DNA from 2 places in the Arthrobacter sp. Soil_C_49 genome. Region 1 is predicted to be linked to the other one. Evidence: riboswitches for the same ligand, from Rfam matches in the RefSeq annotation. Region 1 holds a riboswitch; the other holds the start of a gene.
The links. Region 1 has a riboswitch for cyclic di-AMP ahead of AC3A4Z_RS03270 (LysM peptidoglycan-binding domain-containing protein). Riboswitches for the same ligand answer to the same signal wherever they lie in the genome.
Positions count from the first base shown of each region.

Region 2: another riboswitch for cyclic di-AMP. It lies ahead of AC3A4Z_RS19960 (NlpC/P60 family protein); the one in region 1 lies ahead of AC3A4Z_RS03270 (LysM peptidoglycan-binding domain-containing protein).

Region 1 covers NZ_JBDGJZ010000001.1:701,374-708,912, forward strand. Annotated here, with positions in the region: gene AC3A4Z_RS03260 (coiled-coil domain-containing protein) at 1-763, opposite strand, end outside; gene AC3A4Z_RS03265 (hypothetical protein) at 904-1,833, shown strand; cyclic di-AMP (ydaO/yuaA leader) riboswitch at 2,016-2,188, shown strand; gene AC3A4Z_RS03270 (LysM peptidoglycan-binding domain-containing protein) at 2,192-3,019, shown strand; gene AC3A4Z_RS03275 (protein adenylyltransferase SelO) at 3,091-4,566, opposite strand; gene AC3A4Z_RS03280 (APC family permease) at 4,563-6,005, opposite strand; gene AC3A4Z_RS03285 (ribonuclease Z) at 6,068-7,018, opposite strand; gene AC3A4Z_RS03290 (hypothetical protein) at 7,087-7,269, opposite strand; gene AC3A4Z_RS03295 (hypothetical protein) at 7,415-7,539, opposite strand, start outside.
Region 2 covers NZ_JBDGJZ010000016.1:58,443-65,981, forward strand. Annotated here, with positions in the region: gene AC3A4Z_RS19935 (molybdopterin molybdotransferase MoeA) at 1-977, opposite strand, end outside; gene AC3A4Z_RS19940 (DUF6457 domain-containing protein) at 974-1,267, opposite strand; gene mobA (molybdenum cofactor guanylyltransferase) at 1,283-1,930, opposite strand; gene AC3A4Z_RS19950 (HNH endonuclease) at 1,980-2,480, opposite strand; gene AC3A4Z_RS19955 (NlpC/P60 family protein) at 2,728-3,492, opposite strand; gene AC3A4Z_RS19960 (NlpC/P60 family protein) at 3,654-4,343, opposite strand; cyclic di-AMP (ydaO/yuaA leader) riboswitch at 4,414-4,576, opposite strand; gene AC3A4Z_RS19965 (peptidoglycan DD-metalloendopeptidase family protein) at 4,724-5,545, opposite strand; cyclic di-AMP (ydaO/yuaA leader) riboswitch at 5,556-5,797, opposite strand; gene AC3A4Z_RS19970 (iron-dependent transcriptional repressor DtxR) at 5,904-6,611, opposite strand; gene serC (phosphoserine transaminase) at 6,888-7,539, shown strand, end outside.

The DNA.
Region 1 (7,539 bases):
CCTGCGCGGCCTGGCCCTGCCGGTATGCGCCCTCAACTGCCGCCGTCGTGCCCTTGAGCGAGGCCAGTTGCGCTGTCAGCTCCTCGCTGCGCTGGCGGCTTTCCGCGACCTGGCGTGCCATCGCATCCTGCGCGGACCGGGCGGCGTCCAGTTTCGCCTTGGCTTCAAGGGACAACCGCTCCCGTTCGGCTTTGGCGGCGCTTTCCTGGGCGGCCAACGAGGATGCGATCCGGCCGGTCTGCTCTGCCCTGGCCACCAGCCCTGCCGTTTTATCGCCGACAATCCGCACCACGTTGAGCCCCTGGACGCTGTTGGTCTGGATCGCATCGAGGGCAACGAAGAATCCCATGGTGGTGCCGCCGGTTTTATAGGACTGGGCCGCGAGGGCACCCAGTTCCTTCCGGTGCCTGGACAGCTCGGCGTTCGCCTGCGAAACCTGTGCGGTGAGGGCCTCCACTTTTGCGCCGGCCGCCTGAAGGGCAGAGTCCGTAACGGCATACTCGGCCGCCGACCGGACGGCCGCTGCTCCCAGGGACTCCGACTGGGCCTGCAGGCCACCCAGCAAGTCGTTGATCCTGGTGATCTCCGTTGCCTTACCGGCTTCGGTCAACTTCGCCTGCTGGACATCCTCCCAGGAGGGATAGTCACCGGCCGGGTCCTGCTCCGCCCCGGCGGCCGGGCCATTCCACAGCGTTCCGGCCAAGGCAACCGCCAACAGCCCTGCGAGCGCGACAGGCCTGGGTTTTGTAACGAACAGGGGCATAGTCCCGAAGCATACCGGCGGCAACCCGGGCCGGACGGCCGAAGTTTCCACATCGTTACATTGCCGGAAGTCCTTAGACCATCCCGCCCGCCAGCGTGGGCGCCCGGCGGCCGCAGGGAAGCGCCCCCTAAACTGTTGGCATGTACGGGGACAGTGCACTCGGCGGCGGTATGGGCGGGCAGCATTTTCGGACCCGGCTGCAGTGGATGGCCGCCCCGACGGCACTTGCCGCGGCAGCAGCCGGCGTCAGCGCGTGCACGGGACCGGAGCAACCGCCGGCGACTAAGCCGCAGCCGATTTCCGTGGAAATCAACCAGTCGCGGGACCAATACGGCAAGCAGGCCGTGCTGCTGCAGCTCACCAATACCACCGGCGGACCCCTGGCCGTCGAAGAAGTCCGGGTGTCCACGCCGCTGTTCCGAGGCGAACTTCGGTGGCAGCGTGACGGCGCAGGACTTGAGTTGCCTCCCGGACAGCCCAAGAGCCTCCCGGTCCAGCTTCCCGCAGCCGAATGCACTGACGGGCCAGCCCCCGCGACGGAGACACTGGCTTCGGTGCTGTTCACCGGCCCGGCGCACTCAGAACCGCAGGAGCTGACGCGCGGAGCCGACGATCCGTTCGGCGTCCTCAGCCGGAACAACGCCGAGCTCTGCCTTGCCGCCGGCGCTGCTGCCGTTGCGGACATCGCCTTGGACTCCTCCCTTGACGTGGCCGCGGACTCCCGCACCGCCGTCGTCCGGCTGGTTGCCATTCCAAAAGCCCGGGTGAACGGCGTGGCGAAGTCCCTGCTGCTGGACCACATCCAGGGGACAACTCTCCTGACTGAGGTGCCCGGGCATCCCTGGCCTGCGGGCATCAGTATCGAGCAGGGCGGACCGCCCGCTGAATGGCGCTTGTGGATCAGGCCTGCGCGCTGCGATCCGCACGCCGTGGCAGAGGACAAGGTGGGCACCCTGCTTCCCCTCCACGTTCAAGCGGACGGACGCGAGGGGCAGCTGAAAGTTGCCGCAGACGCGGTGTTACGTGCGCAACTTTATGACTTTGTTACGCGCGCGTGCGCCGAGGAGTAACCAGGCGCATCAGCCGAGGTCAGCAAAAGATCGCCGCCGAAATCCAGTCAATGGCTAAATACGAGAGAAGCCGCTCGTATGTTATCCAAATGTGACAATTGACTGGAGGGCGGGTTATGGTCTTCAGGTGTCCCTCCCAAACGGGACATTCCCATCAGTATGCCGAGCCCTGCCACTGATCCGGGATTCAATCGCTTTCCAGCTGGCAGGGACGGGGGAACCACCTTTCCGCGGCCTCATCAGAGGCCTTGGGGTTAAGTCGCTAGCGCCTCCGTTCCGTTTCGGAGCCGCTTCCGGCCGGGTATCTCCAACCCGAACCCGACAGCTCACCCCGCAGGCATGGGAGAGGCGATCAAACGTGTCAAAAAATTCCATTACCGCCCGTCACCGCGCGACTCCGGCCCGCTCAATCGCGCTCCAGGGCTTGGCTGTATCAGCCAAGTCGCTTGGCCGCCCGGCGCTCGCCGTAGCAGCAGCCTCCGGCATTGCGTTCGGTGTGGGCGCCCCGGCCCACGCAGGCGTAACCGGACCGGACACCACCGGGACCACTAACACCCAGGCTTCCGCAGCGCCTGCCGCTGCCGTGGCTGCTCCGGCAGCAGCTGCAGCCAACGCGCACACCGTTGTTTCGGGCGACACCCTGGGCGGCATCTCAGCCGCCTACGGCGTCAGCCTCAATGACGTCCTGTCCGCCAATGGCCTGGCGATCACCGCGATCATCTACCCCGGCGACCAGATCCAGATTCCGGGTGCCGGTCAAGTTGCAGCCGCTCCGGCCGCTGCTCCTGCTCCTGCTCCCGTCCAGGCAGCTGTTGCCGCGGCTCCGGCCAACACCGGGGTGAACGTCTCCTACGCGTCAGCTCCGGCTGCCACCGGTTCGGGCGCCGGCGCCGCCATCCTGGCGTCGGCTTACGGCCAGGTGGGCGTCCAGCAGGACTGCACCGCCATGGTGGAGAAAGCCCTGCGGTCCGTGGGTAAGAGCGTTGGCGACCTGGCTCCCGGCCAGTTCTTCCAGTACGGCTCCGTGGTGGGAACCCCCGCTGCCGGTGACCTGGTGATCACTGCCGGCCACGTCGGTGTGTACGCCGGCAACGGCCAGGTTGTCAGCGGCGGCGTGGACGGTTTCAAGACCGAGGTCCACTCCATCAGCTGGCTCAGCGGCGCTTCCTTCGTCCGCGTAGCGTAGTCACGCAACCCAAACAGGGGCGGCAGGCGGGATTCCCGCCTGCCGCCCCTGTTTCGTTGTTGGTGGATCCCTTACGTGCCGCAGAAGGTCTGGTAGCTGCCGAAGTCTTCCGGGGCTCCCTCGGCGTAGCGCTCCAGGCCCGGGCGCTCCTCGTACGGCGCACGGACAACGTCCACGAGCCGGTTGAACGGGCCAAGGTCGCCGTCAGTTGCTGCGGCGAGCGCTTCCTCCACCAGGTGGTTGCGCGGTATATACGCGGGGTTGACCCGGTCCATCAGGCCCGCGTCGGGCTGCAGGGCCTGCCACCGCGCGGCCCAGGCGTCGAATGCGGCCAGATCCAGGACCATGCCCCGGACGGGCCGATGGTTTCCACGCGCTGCCTGCCCGAGGCTCCGGAAAAACCGCGTGTAGTCCACGGGCCCGTCCTTGAGGATGGCAATTACGCCGTCCACCAGCTCAGAGGCTTCTTCTGCCTCGGGGCTCCCCGCCGGGCGTTCCTTCAAACCGAGTTTCTTTTTCATCCCGGTGAACCAGGCGTCACTGTACTGGCGGCGGAACGCTCCCAATGCTTCCACCGCCGGCGCCACGGCCTGTTCCTGGTCTTCGTTGATGAGCGGCAGCATTGCCTCGGCAAGGCGGGCGAGGTTCCATTCCGCCACCACCGGCTGGTTCGCGTAGGCGTAGCGTCCGCCGACGTCGATGGAGCTGTAGACCGCCGCCGGGTTGAAGGCGTCCATAAAGGCGCAGGGGCCGTAGTCGATGGTTTCCCCGGAGATGGTCATGTTGTCTGTGTTCATCACGCCGTGGACGAAGCCCACCAGCATCCATCGGGCCACCAGTGACGCCTGGGCGGCTACCACCGCCTCGAAGAGGGCAAGGTAGGGGTTGTCCGCCTGGGCGGCAGACGGGTGGTGCCGGCTGATGGCGTGATCGGCGAGGCGCCGCAGGAGGTCCATATTCTCGGTGGCCCGCGCGTACTGGAAGCTCCCAACCCGCAGGTGGCTGCTTGCCACCCGCGCCAGGACCGCGCCGGGAAGCATGGTCTCACGGCGGACCGGACGGCCGGTGGCCGTCACGGCCAGGGAACGGGTGGTGGGGATGCCCAGTGCGTACATCGCCTCACTCACCACGTACTCCCGCAGCATGGGCCCGACGACGGCGCGGCCGTCGCCGGCGCGGGCGAAGGGCGTGCGGCCGGAACCTTTCAGGTGGAGATCCCGCAGCCTCCCGTGCACATCCGCCACTTCTCCGAGGAGAAGGGCACGGCCGTCGCCGAGCAGGGGTGAGTACCCGCCGAACTGGTGGCCGGCATAGGCCTGGGCTACGGGCGTCGCGCCCGCCGGTATGTGGTTGCCCAGAAGGAGCCGGACGCCCTCCGGCGACTGGAGGTATTCCGGATGCAGCCCCAGTTCGCGCGCCAGTTCCTCATTGAGGACAAGGAGGTTGGGGTCGGGTGCTTCCTCTGCCTGCCAGGGAACAGCCAGCTCCGACAGTTCCCGGGCAAACCGCCCGTCAAAGGTAATTGTTGATTCAGCAGCAGCTGTCATTCTTCAAGCCTTCCCTCCTGGTTTGTTTTCCGGTTGATCAGCCACGTGACGAACCAAAGGACAACGCCGATGGCCATCAGGCCGCCGGCAATCTGGTACTGGATGACGTTCCTGCCCACCCACGGGCCGGCCAGGAAGGCGCACAGCAATGCGGCCACGAGCGGCATCTGCCCCGGCGAAGTGAAGAATACCTTGCGGTTGGGGTCCCGCTTGCGCCGCAGCACCACGCAGGCCACGTTGACCACCGTAAACACGCACAGCAGCAGGAACGCCGTGGTGCCTGAGAGGTTGGCCACGATGTTGCTTTCGGGGTCACTGGTGACGTAGAGGATGAGTCCGAGCGCCAGGACCGTGGAGAAGAGAATGCCGGCCCAGGGCGTGCGCCGGCCGCGCAGGACCTTGCCCAGGGGCCGCGGCAGGACGTGCTGCCGGGCCATCCCGTAAATCAGGCGGCTGGCCATAAGCATGTTGATCAGCGCAGTGTTGGCTACGGCAAAGACCGCGAGGAAAGGAAAGATCCTGTCGATCGGGAAATCCGGCGAGCCTTTGTGCACCACTTCCAGCAGGGCGGCGCCTTCGGCCTCCCTGATGCCTTCCAGCTCCGTGGGCGTGAGCACGCTGACCACAGAGACGGCAACAAGCATGTACAACAGGACGGCGATGCCCAGGCCGGTCAGCATGGTCCGCGGGAAGATCTTTTCCGGGTGCTGGGTTTCTTCCACCATGTTCACGGAGTCCTCGAAACCCACCATGGCGAAGAAGGCAATGGAGGTGGCTGCGGTGACCGCAAGGAACAGGCCCTTGTCCTGGTAGTCGTTGAAGACAAAAATCTCGCCGGCGTTTCCCGTTCCCTGGAACATCACAAAAAAGCCGACGCCGATCACTATGCACAGGGCCAGCATCTCCACCATGGTGAGGACGACATTGAACTTCACGCTCTCCCCCACGCCGCGCAGGTTGATGAGGGCCAGGAGCAGCATAAAGGCCATGGCGACGGCGGTGATGACGCCCTGCCCGGGCATTCCCATCCACCCGTTGATGTCCAGGCCGCCAAACAGGTTCTGGGCCAGGACGTTGGCGGAGGTGGAGGCGCTGGTGATGCCTGAACAGACCACGGCGAATGCCACCAGGAAGGTGACGAAGTGGATACCGAAGGCCTTGTGGGTATACAGGGCGGCGCCGGCGGCCTGGGGATACTGCGTGACGAGTTCGAGGTAGGAGAAAGCCGTCAGCGTTGCCACCACAAAGGCCAGCAGGAACGGCAGCCACACAATGCCGCCCACTGTTCCGGCCATGGTCCCTGTCACGGCGTAAACCCCTGCGCCCAGGATGTCACCGACAATGAAGAGCAGGAGGAGCTTGGGTCCCAGGACCCGCTTGAGTTCTGGTTCCTGGCCTTCAGGGGTGACGTCATAGACTTCTTCGGAAGTTGTGCTCATTGTCTACCTCCACAACGCATTGGGCCTCTGGGCCATGGCGTGCCTACCGGATAATTCACTCTCTACCCCGTGGTTGGGTTTGGCAATGAGCCCACTCGGCTCTTCCCGTCTTCCGGCGCCGGGTCCTGCCAGCGGCGCCGTTCCGGAAGAGCCACCCGTTGGAGGTCGTGAGCGGCCACAACACTTACTTGCGCGGCACGGACGCCGGCCTGGGCAGCCAGGGGGGTGACGTCGTCGTACCGTGACGAAAAGTGGGTCAGTACCAGGGTGTTGGCGCCGGCACGGCCGGCCAGTTCCCCGGCCTGCCCCGCGGTGAGGTGGCGGTACTGGCCGGCGAGCGCGGCGTCGTCGTCGCTGAAGGTTGACTCCGCGACGAGGAGGTCGACGCCGTCCGCCAGGTCCTCTGCCCCCTCGCAGGGTGCAGTGTCCATCACGAAGGCGAAACGCTGGCCGCGCCGGGGAATGCTCACGTCTTCCAGCCGGACGCCGGCGAGGGTGCCGTCGCGCTGCAGCCGGCCAACATCTGCACCGTGGACGCCGGCTGCCGCCAGGCGGTCGGGCAGCAGGGTGCGGCCGTCCGGTTCCGTCAGCCGGTAGCCGTAGGTTTCGATGCGGTGCTTGAGGGGCCGGATGTCCAGTCCGTCGGCCACCGTTCCGCCTCCGCCGTGCGGGTGAAGCCGCAGGTCGATGCCCGGAGAGCTGATGGACACGAGGGCGTGGACCACATCTCCGCCTGATGCCGGGTAGTGGAGATGCACCGGGTGTTGCACGCCGTCCAGTGCCATGCGGGACAGCACGCCGGGCAGACCGTAGCAGTGGTCACCGTGGACGTGGGTGAGGCAGATACGGGTGATCGACGTGGCTGAAACGCCGGCGTGGATCATCTGGCGTTGCGTTCCCTCGCCGGGATCGAAGAGCAGCCCTTCACCGTCCCAACGCAGGAGATAGCCGTTATGGTTGCGGGTCCGGGTGGGAACCTGGGATGCGGTGCCCAGGACAACGAGTTCACGCATGGCGTCTGCAGAACCAAAAAGCAGGTTCCGGGAGAGCCCGGGACCTGCTTCCTGGTTCGTGCTGGTTGCTAGTGCCGCTTAAGCATGCCCATGATGCGGTGGGCCATGCTGCCGGACCTGGCACCCATGGCACCGGCAGTGTTCGGCGTCCGGCCCGTGGTGTTCATCCCGCGGCCCCGGACCGTCCCGCCCGTGCCGGTCCTGCCTGCGAATCGTCCAGCGGCGTTCCTGATCATGCTTCCCAAGTTCATATGAAACTCCTTCAGTCTTGATCCTGCCAACCGATATTCATCAGTGTGCTTATTAGTTTAGCCCGGTTTCATGTATGGGCCAGAGACCGGTGCCCCCAATCATGAGATATGGGGCCTTGGGCGCTCCCGCCAGGTGCTCCCGGTCCTAGCGCTCCAGGTCGTCCGGCTCAAACTCGCTGAGCGGGGATCCGCCGAAGTTTTCCTGGTCATCGCTGGCGTCCGCTTCCCGGCCGGTGGGATCCTCGCCGAAGTCGACGTCCGCCACCGCCT
Region 2 (7,539 bases), on a different contig from region 1:
ATCGCGGCGAGCGGGTTCCCCGGCAGTCCAAGCACAAAGCGTCCGTCGGGCAGCTCGGCGAGGACGGCGGGGTGCCCGGGCCGCATCGCTATTCCGTCAATGACCAGCCGGCCACCCAGTTCAGCCACCGCGTCGCGGAAGTGGTCCGTGCCGGACACCCCGGTGCCGCCGGTGGTGATCACGACGTCGGCCGGCAGGTCCGGAGCTTCGGGCGCCTCCGGAACCACGTCTTCGAGCGCGGCAAGCCACTCTTCGTAGGAGTCGCCGATCCGCTGCTGTCCGCCGGCGATTCCGCCCAGCATGTTCACCACGGCCGGCAATTGCGGACCGAAGGTGTCCCGCACCTGGCCGGGAACCGGGACGCCCTCGCCGATCACTTCAGAGCCGGTCAGCAGCAGCCGGACCACGGGTTTGCCCTGGACAGGCAGCTCGTCGTAGCCCGCGAGGGCGGCCAGGGCGAGGTGCGCGGGGTTAAGCTGCGCCCCCGCCTTCACCAGGACGTCCCCCTCCAGGGCTTCCTCCCCGGCTTTGCGGATGTGCTGGCCGGTACGCGGCTCGCCGGGCCGGGCGCTGCCGCCGGTCATCAAAACGGGCAGCCCGTCCTCATCCTTGCCCAAACTCGCGCTCTCGCTCCGAAGCACGGCTTTTCCACCGGGGGGAATGAGCCCGCCGGTCACAATGGGGCTCGCCTGGTGCGGCGCCAGCCGCGCGCCTGGTTCCACAAGGATCCACGGTCCGGTCCCGTTCACCGCCCAGCCGTCCATGGCCGAGGACGCGTAGTGAGGCATGTCCTGCAGTGCCACAACGTCCTGGTCCAGGATGCGGCCAAGGGCCAGGTGAAGTGGCACCGGCCCGGCGGGAATAGGTGTTGCCGCATTGAAGGCCGCCTGCCGTGCTTCCTCCCAGGTATGGGCTGCGTGCCGGGTCTTCTCCGGCGGGTCTGCTGAACTCCGTTCTTTCCCGGGTTCTTCAGTCATTCCCCGGGAGCCCCGGCGGCTTCGGCGTCGTAATCGGCGGCCAGGGAACGCGCCACGGCCAAGGCATCTTCCATCGAGGAAGCCTCCGTGTTTTTCCCGGAACCCGAAGCAAGGCCTGCGGCGTAGCCGGCAATGAAGGTGGTGAGGGGCGCCGCCGGCCGCACCACGGAGTGCGCGGCAACGCCCGCGAGGGCAAGGATGGCATTAACGTCCACCTGGACGTCCTCAAGCTCGTAGGCCTGGAGGAGCGACCTGCACCATTCCTCCAGCGTTTCATCCTGGCTTTTCACTCTTTGCCTCCCAATTCAACTGCTGCCGCGCCGGTCCTGGCGCACGTCCGGCTGCCCGGCGTCTACTCCTAATGCGGCGGCATCATCCCAGGTATCCACATCGGCTGTGGTACCGGCGGGGACGGTGACAAGCTGCACGTCAAGACTAGCAAGGAGGGACCGCATGGAACCGTTGATTAAGGCGTCCCGCGAGGCCAGCATCTGAACGGCCTTTTTTAACCCGTCTGTGCGATAAAAACCCGCCAGCATTTGGGCTGTCCCGTCCTCGGAACACGCCATCACTCCGTCTCCTTTATCTCCACGTGTGGCAAGGGACTCCGCCAGTACCTGCACGGCGCCGGCCGCCCGGGGCATATCGCAGGCCAGCACCAGGGTGAAGCGGCGTCCGCCGCCTGCCCGCCCCAGCGCTTCCAGCCCGGCAGCCACGGCAGCTGCCGGACCAGCAAACTCCGGCTGCTCGCGGCAGGCGAGAACGCCGGCAGGCAACGGCCCGGGATCCGGACCCACCACTGCTGTCAGGGACGCGGCGGAGCATGCGGCAAGTGAATGCTCCAGCAGGGTGGCGCCGGCAACAACCAGCCCTTGCTTGGGCACCCCGCCCAGCCTGGACGACCGCCCGCCGGCAAGGATCAGGGCATCGAAGTCCAACCTGTTCTGCTCCACTCCCCCAGCCTAGCGGGGGCACATCGCAACCGTGCCCGCACGGTCTGGGTCAGGCAGCACGCTCCGGCAGCAGGAACGGATCCCAGGCAGGTGCGGGCTTCTCGAGTTCCTTGATCTGCCAGATGGCGCCATGCGGAGGTTCGGGCACGAAGCGCAGCTTCCAGCCCATCTCCGCGGGGGTGTGATCACCCTTCGCGTTGTTGCAGCGAAGGCACGCGGCCACCAGGTTCTCCCATGAATCCGCGCCGCCGCGGGATTTGGGGTGGACATGGTCAATGGTGTGCGCGGCTTTTCCGCAGTACGCGCATTTGTGCCCGTCGCGTCGGAGCACCCCGCGTCTGCTCACAGCCGTTGACTGGTTGTATCTGGGGCGGATGTAGCGGTTCAGGAGAATCACGGACGGGCGGCCCAGTATCTCCTGGGGACCCACTACGGGATCGTCCCCTTCGGCCACAACGCTCGCCTTGTTCGTCAGCACAAGCACCAGCGCCCGGCGGAAAGAAATAACCGCCAGCGGTTCATATCCAGCATTCAGAACGAGAGTGCGCATGCACGTACCTCTTCACGGCCGCACCCGTCAGGGGCACGAGGGCCGGCTGCCCTCGGCATGTCCGGGCTATGGATCGACACCACAAGAGTAAACAAAGAAGTGCGCTATCAGCTAATGCCGGGACCGGACCCGCCGTGTCCGCTTCCAGGCGCAGCCCTGCGACGCCCGGTTAAACAAAGACAACCCCTGCCGTACGGCAGGGGTTGTCTGGCGATCCTGGTCAGCCCGGATCAGCGGGCCGGAGGTATCAGTTGACGCGGATGAAGACCGGTCCGGAGCCAACGTTGGCGCTGAAGACAACGGTCTGGTTGCCGTTGTAGCCGCCGTGCACCGCCTGGCCGTTTCCGGCGTAGACAGCGATGTGGGCCATGCCGGCGCCGCCATCGGCGTAGTAGATCAGGTCGCCGGGCTGCGCTTCGGCGGCGCTCACGGTGCGGCCGAGGGACAGGTAGCCGGCGGGCCAGTCGTGGAAGTTGATGCCAACGGCCGCCAGGGAGTTGGTGACCAGCATGGTGCAGTCCTGCATCACGCCAAGCTGCGCGTAGGCAGCGGAGAGGATGGCTGCACCCTTACCGGATGCGGAAGCGGCCGGGGCGGCGGGAGCTGCGGCCGGAGCCGAAGCGATCACCTTGGCGGCAAGAACCGGCTGGGCGGCCGGGGCGGCTGCTTCCTGGACCTCAACCTCGGGTTCCGGAGCTTCCACAACGGGAGCCGGAGTGGTGGTCACTGCGGGCTTCTCGAAGGAAATGGCAATGGTGGACTCAGCCGAAATCGGGGCCTCAACCGTTGATTCAACTTCCAGGTTGGAGGCCGGAGCGGAGTCACGCTGGACATTGGTGTCTGCAGCGTTGGCTGCCAGGCCGCTGGTCAGGACCAGGCCGGAAGCGGCAGCGATCACCGCTGCCTGGCGGCCGACGCCGCCGGCGTTGTCGCCAACAGCCTTGGCAATGATGGCGAACGAATTGGTCTTGGTGACCTCGGCACGATGCCGTGCGGTTGCACGAGTAGTCATCAGTTCTCTCTTTCGTTTTCCCCTGTCACCTTGTAGGCAGGCAGGGGGGTTTGGACGTGCCGGCATCTTGGGGGTACGCCGGCACGTCCCGAACGGGGATGTGTGATTTAGCGAAAAGCCTGTGGGCAAAGAAAAAGCCCTTGGACCCGGAGGTCGAAGAACTAGTTCATAGTGAAGAACGCGGAGGAGCCGGTGGCGGCAACCGCGTGCAGCAGCGTTCCCTGGGAGGGGTTAAGGGCGCTGATCATCATGCCGTTGCCGACGTAGATGCCAACGTGCGCGCCGCCGTTCTGCATAACAAGGTCACCGGGCTGCGGGGTGGAAGTGGGCTTCATGGCAGTCCATGCGTTGGTGCGCGGGATGCTGATGCCGGCCTGCGCGTAAACCCACTGGGTGAAGCCGGAGCAGTCCCAGCCGGTGACGGGGCTGGTACCGCCCCATACGTACGAGTGGCCGATGCCGGTGTACGCAATGGCAGCAATACCCGAGGTGGAGGCAGCGGACACGGTTTCGGCCAGCTTCTCCGTGGCAGATGCCGCGGTTCCGGCAGCAGCGGCTCCGGCAGCAGCGGTTCGATCAGCTGAGTCAGTGGACTGGGCGCGTACGGTCTGCACCTTGGGAGCGGCAGTGGTCTTGACCACGGGGCGTTCGAAGGAGACGGTGGCCGTGGGTGCCGCAGTAACGGCAAGGGCGCTTTGCGCTGACCCGGACTCGGTGGAGGCGGACACCCCGGCGGTGGTGTCTGCGGCGTTGGCCGGCAGGCCCATGCTCAGGATCAGGCCCGAGGCAGCTGCGATAACGGCAGCCTGGCGACCAACTGTCCCGGCATTGGCACTAACAGCCTTGGACACAGTGTCCAGGGGGTTGGTACGAACCGTTTGCGCACGGTGGCGCGCAGAATTATGGCGTGAAGACACGAAGGTAGCCTCTCCCAATGCCTGCGAGGTGAGCTGTCGGATTCGGATGGGAGTCACCCGGCCGCGCTGCTTCCAAGGAAGCTTTGCGACTTAACCCCAAGGCCTCTCCAATTGGAAAGGCCAAAATTGGTTCCCCCGCCCCTGCCAGACGATGTCATGCGAACGGACCTTGAGCGGTGGCAGAGCTAGGCAATCCGCACAAGAGCGTCAACTTCGGAAAAGTTGACGCGAGTTAGACGCTACAGCAGTTTTGACTGAATGTCACATTCAGATCACGACGGGTCACGTTCATCTGAGAGTTAACCGTCACTTGACTAGAGCCAGCCAGTGGGATCGACCACTTCGCCGTTGACCTGGACCTCAAAGTGCAGGTGGCAGCCGGTGGAAGCCCCCGTAGTGCCGCTAAGCGCGATAGCTTCGCCGCGGGACACGGTCTGCCCTTCCTTCACGCTGAAGGACGACAGGTGGTTGTAGGTGGTTTCCAGGCCGTTTCCGTGGTCGATCACCACGCGGTTCCCGCCGCCGTACTGGTGCCAGCCCACAAAGGTCACGGTTCCGGTAGCAGCTGCCATAACGGATGTGCCGCACTGGGCCACGTAGTCCTGGCCGCGGTGGAAATCGCCCGTTCCCCCTGTGATGGGACTCACGCGGTAGCCGAACGGCGATGCGGTGGACATCACAGCCAGCGGAGCACCAAGGCTGCCGGCCGAGGCGGCGCGGCTGATGGCACCTGCCGATTGGGCGCTGAGCAGTTGCTTCAGCTTGCCGTCCGGATCAGCCTGGGTGACTACCGCAGAGCGGCTGAAGTCGATCTGGGCTCCCGCTTCGGCTGAAACCTGCGGCTGCGGGGTAACGGCGGAAGCGGCTACGGGCGCACCACCGGCGGCATCGGTGGCCATCACGGGGCTGGTGGCGGGCACTGTCACGGTGAGGACCAGGCCGGTGGCAGCAAGGGCGATGCCGGCCTTTTGGCCGATGCCGCTGGCTGCGGCGAACTCGGTGATCTGGCGGAGGGGGCCGCGGCGACGGCGGGCATCACGGTGGAGATCGCGGGGGCGCTCCGACGTGATGACTTCGACAACGCGCGGTGTCGAAGCAGGGCCCGCCGCCCGGCGGCGTCCCCTGGAATTCTGCATGGTCAAGAAGGGTTCCTCTCTGGAAAGCCTGCGAAGTTAGCTGTCGGATTCGGGTCAGAGAGTTCAAAGACCCGGTCCGCCGTAAGCAAGCTTCGGCACAGAGATATCCCGGTAAGGATCCTTCGCTGGAAGAGGCTTGCTGCTGACGGACTTCACCCCAAGGCAGTCCCCCGGCTGCCGGTTGTGGTTCCCCCGCCTCTGCCAGTTACGACTCGTGCTCCCGATCCGCTGGCAGAGCTCGGCTCCAGATCAGGTAACGCTTTAATATCAACGCTTGGTTCAACTATAGGGGCTTAAGCCCCTTAGTAACAATTCCGTTATCTTTGCGTAAACGGCCCTCTATCGGGTACCCGGCGCCTTAGACCGCAGGCTGGCGGATTGCGACAAACACATGCGCAGCCACCTCGGGCGGCAGTTCCAGCGCGCCTTCAATGCCCGGGACGCGCACCGAAATGTAATCGCCGACGCGTTCCAGCGAGACAGTGGCGCCGGGGCGGATACCGCCTTCGTCGAGCTGGGACAGCAGCTCCGGCTCCACCTGGATGGGCTCCGCGAGCCTGCTCACGGTCACCTGCGATGCCGGCCCGTAGGACTTCATTGCTTCCAGCAGGCTGATGGCCCCGTCGGCGAAACCGGACGACGGCGCGCCGCCCAGGGCTGCCAGGCCGGGAATGGGATTTCCGTAGGGAGATTCCGTGGGGTGGTTGAGCATCTCATAGATCCGCCGCTCCACCCGCTCGCTCATCACATGCTCCCAGCGGCAGGCTTCGTCATGGACGTAGGCCCAGTCCAGGCCGATCACGTCGGCGAGCAGGCGCTCGGCCAGGCGGTGCTTGCGCATGACCTCGGTGGCGCGCTTCCGCCCGGTCTCAGTGAGCTCCAGGTGCCGGTCTCCGGAGACAACCACGAGACCATCGCGCTCCATCCTGCCAATGGTCTGCGAAACAGTGGGCCCGGAGTGCCGGAGCCGCTCTGCGATGCGCGCACGAAGAGCAACGATGTTCTCTTCCTCAAGCTCCAGAATGGTCCGAAGGTACATTTCCGTAGTGTCGATCAGATCCGTCATCCAGCTCAGCTCCTCGAGCGCAGTACCTTGCGTTGTCCCACCGTATCGCCTTCACTGCGACGTAGTCCGTGGAAAAGCTTAGCCTATTTTGACTTTGTCCGAATAGTTCGGCCCCTGCTGCTCAAGCGTCTCATTGGCTGGACTATGACGGTCCGGGTTCCCGCCGAAACAGCGCTTCAGGCAGAATGAGGAAGGCCCTGGTTGCAGTCACCGCCGACTGCCGGCCGCCAGCACCCGTCCGGACAAAGTTACGTCCACGCCGAAATTGGAGCACCTGTGAGCGAAACCAGCATCACTATTCCCGCCGACCTCCTGCCCAAGGACGGACGGTTCGGCGCCGGGCCTTCCAAAGTCCGTCAGGAGCAGATCGATGCGTTGTCGGCCGCGTCAAAGAACATCCTCGGCACTTCCCACCGGCAGGCCCCGGTCAAGAACCTGGTGGGTTCTGTCCGCGAAGGCCTGAGCCAGTTCTTCCGTGCACCCGAAGGGTACGAAGTGGTGCTGGGCGTAGGCGGCTCCACCGCGTTCTGGGATATTGCCAGCTTTGGCCTGGTGGAGAAGAAGGCCCAGCACCTTTCCTTTGGTGAATTCGGCTCCAAGTTCGCCGCAGCCACGAACAAGGCACCGTTCCTGGAGGCGTCCTCCATCATCAAGTCCGAGCCCGGCACCCGTCCCTCCGCGCAGGCGGAGGCGGGCGTGGACGTTTACGCCTGGCCGCAGAACGAGACCAGCACAGGCGTCGCAGCCCCCGTACAGCGTGTCACCGGCGCCGATGAAGGTGCGCTGGTCCTTGTGGACGCCACCTCTGCCGCCGGCGGCCTGGACGTCGACGTGGCCCAGAGCGACGTGTACTACTTTGCCCCGCAGAAGAACTTTGCGTCCGACGGCGGGCTCTGGCTTGGCCTGTTCTCCCCTGCAGCACTGGAAC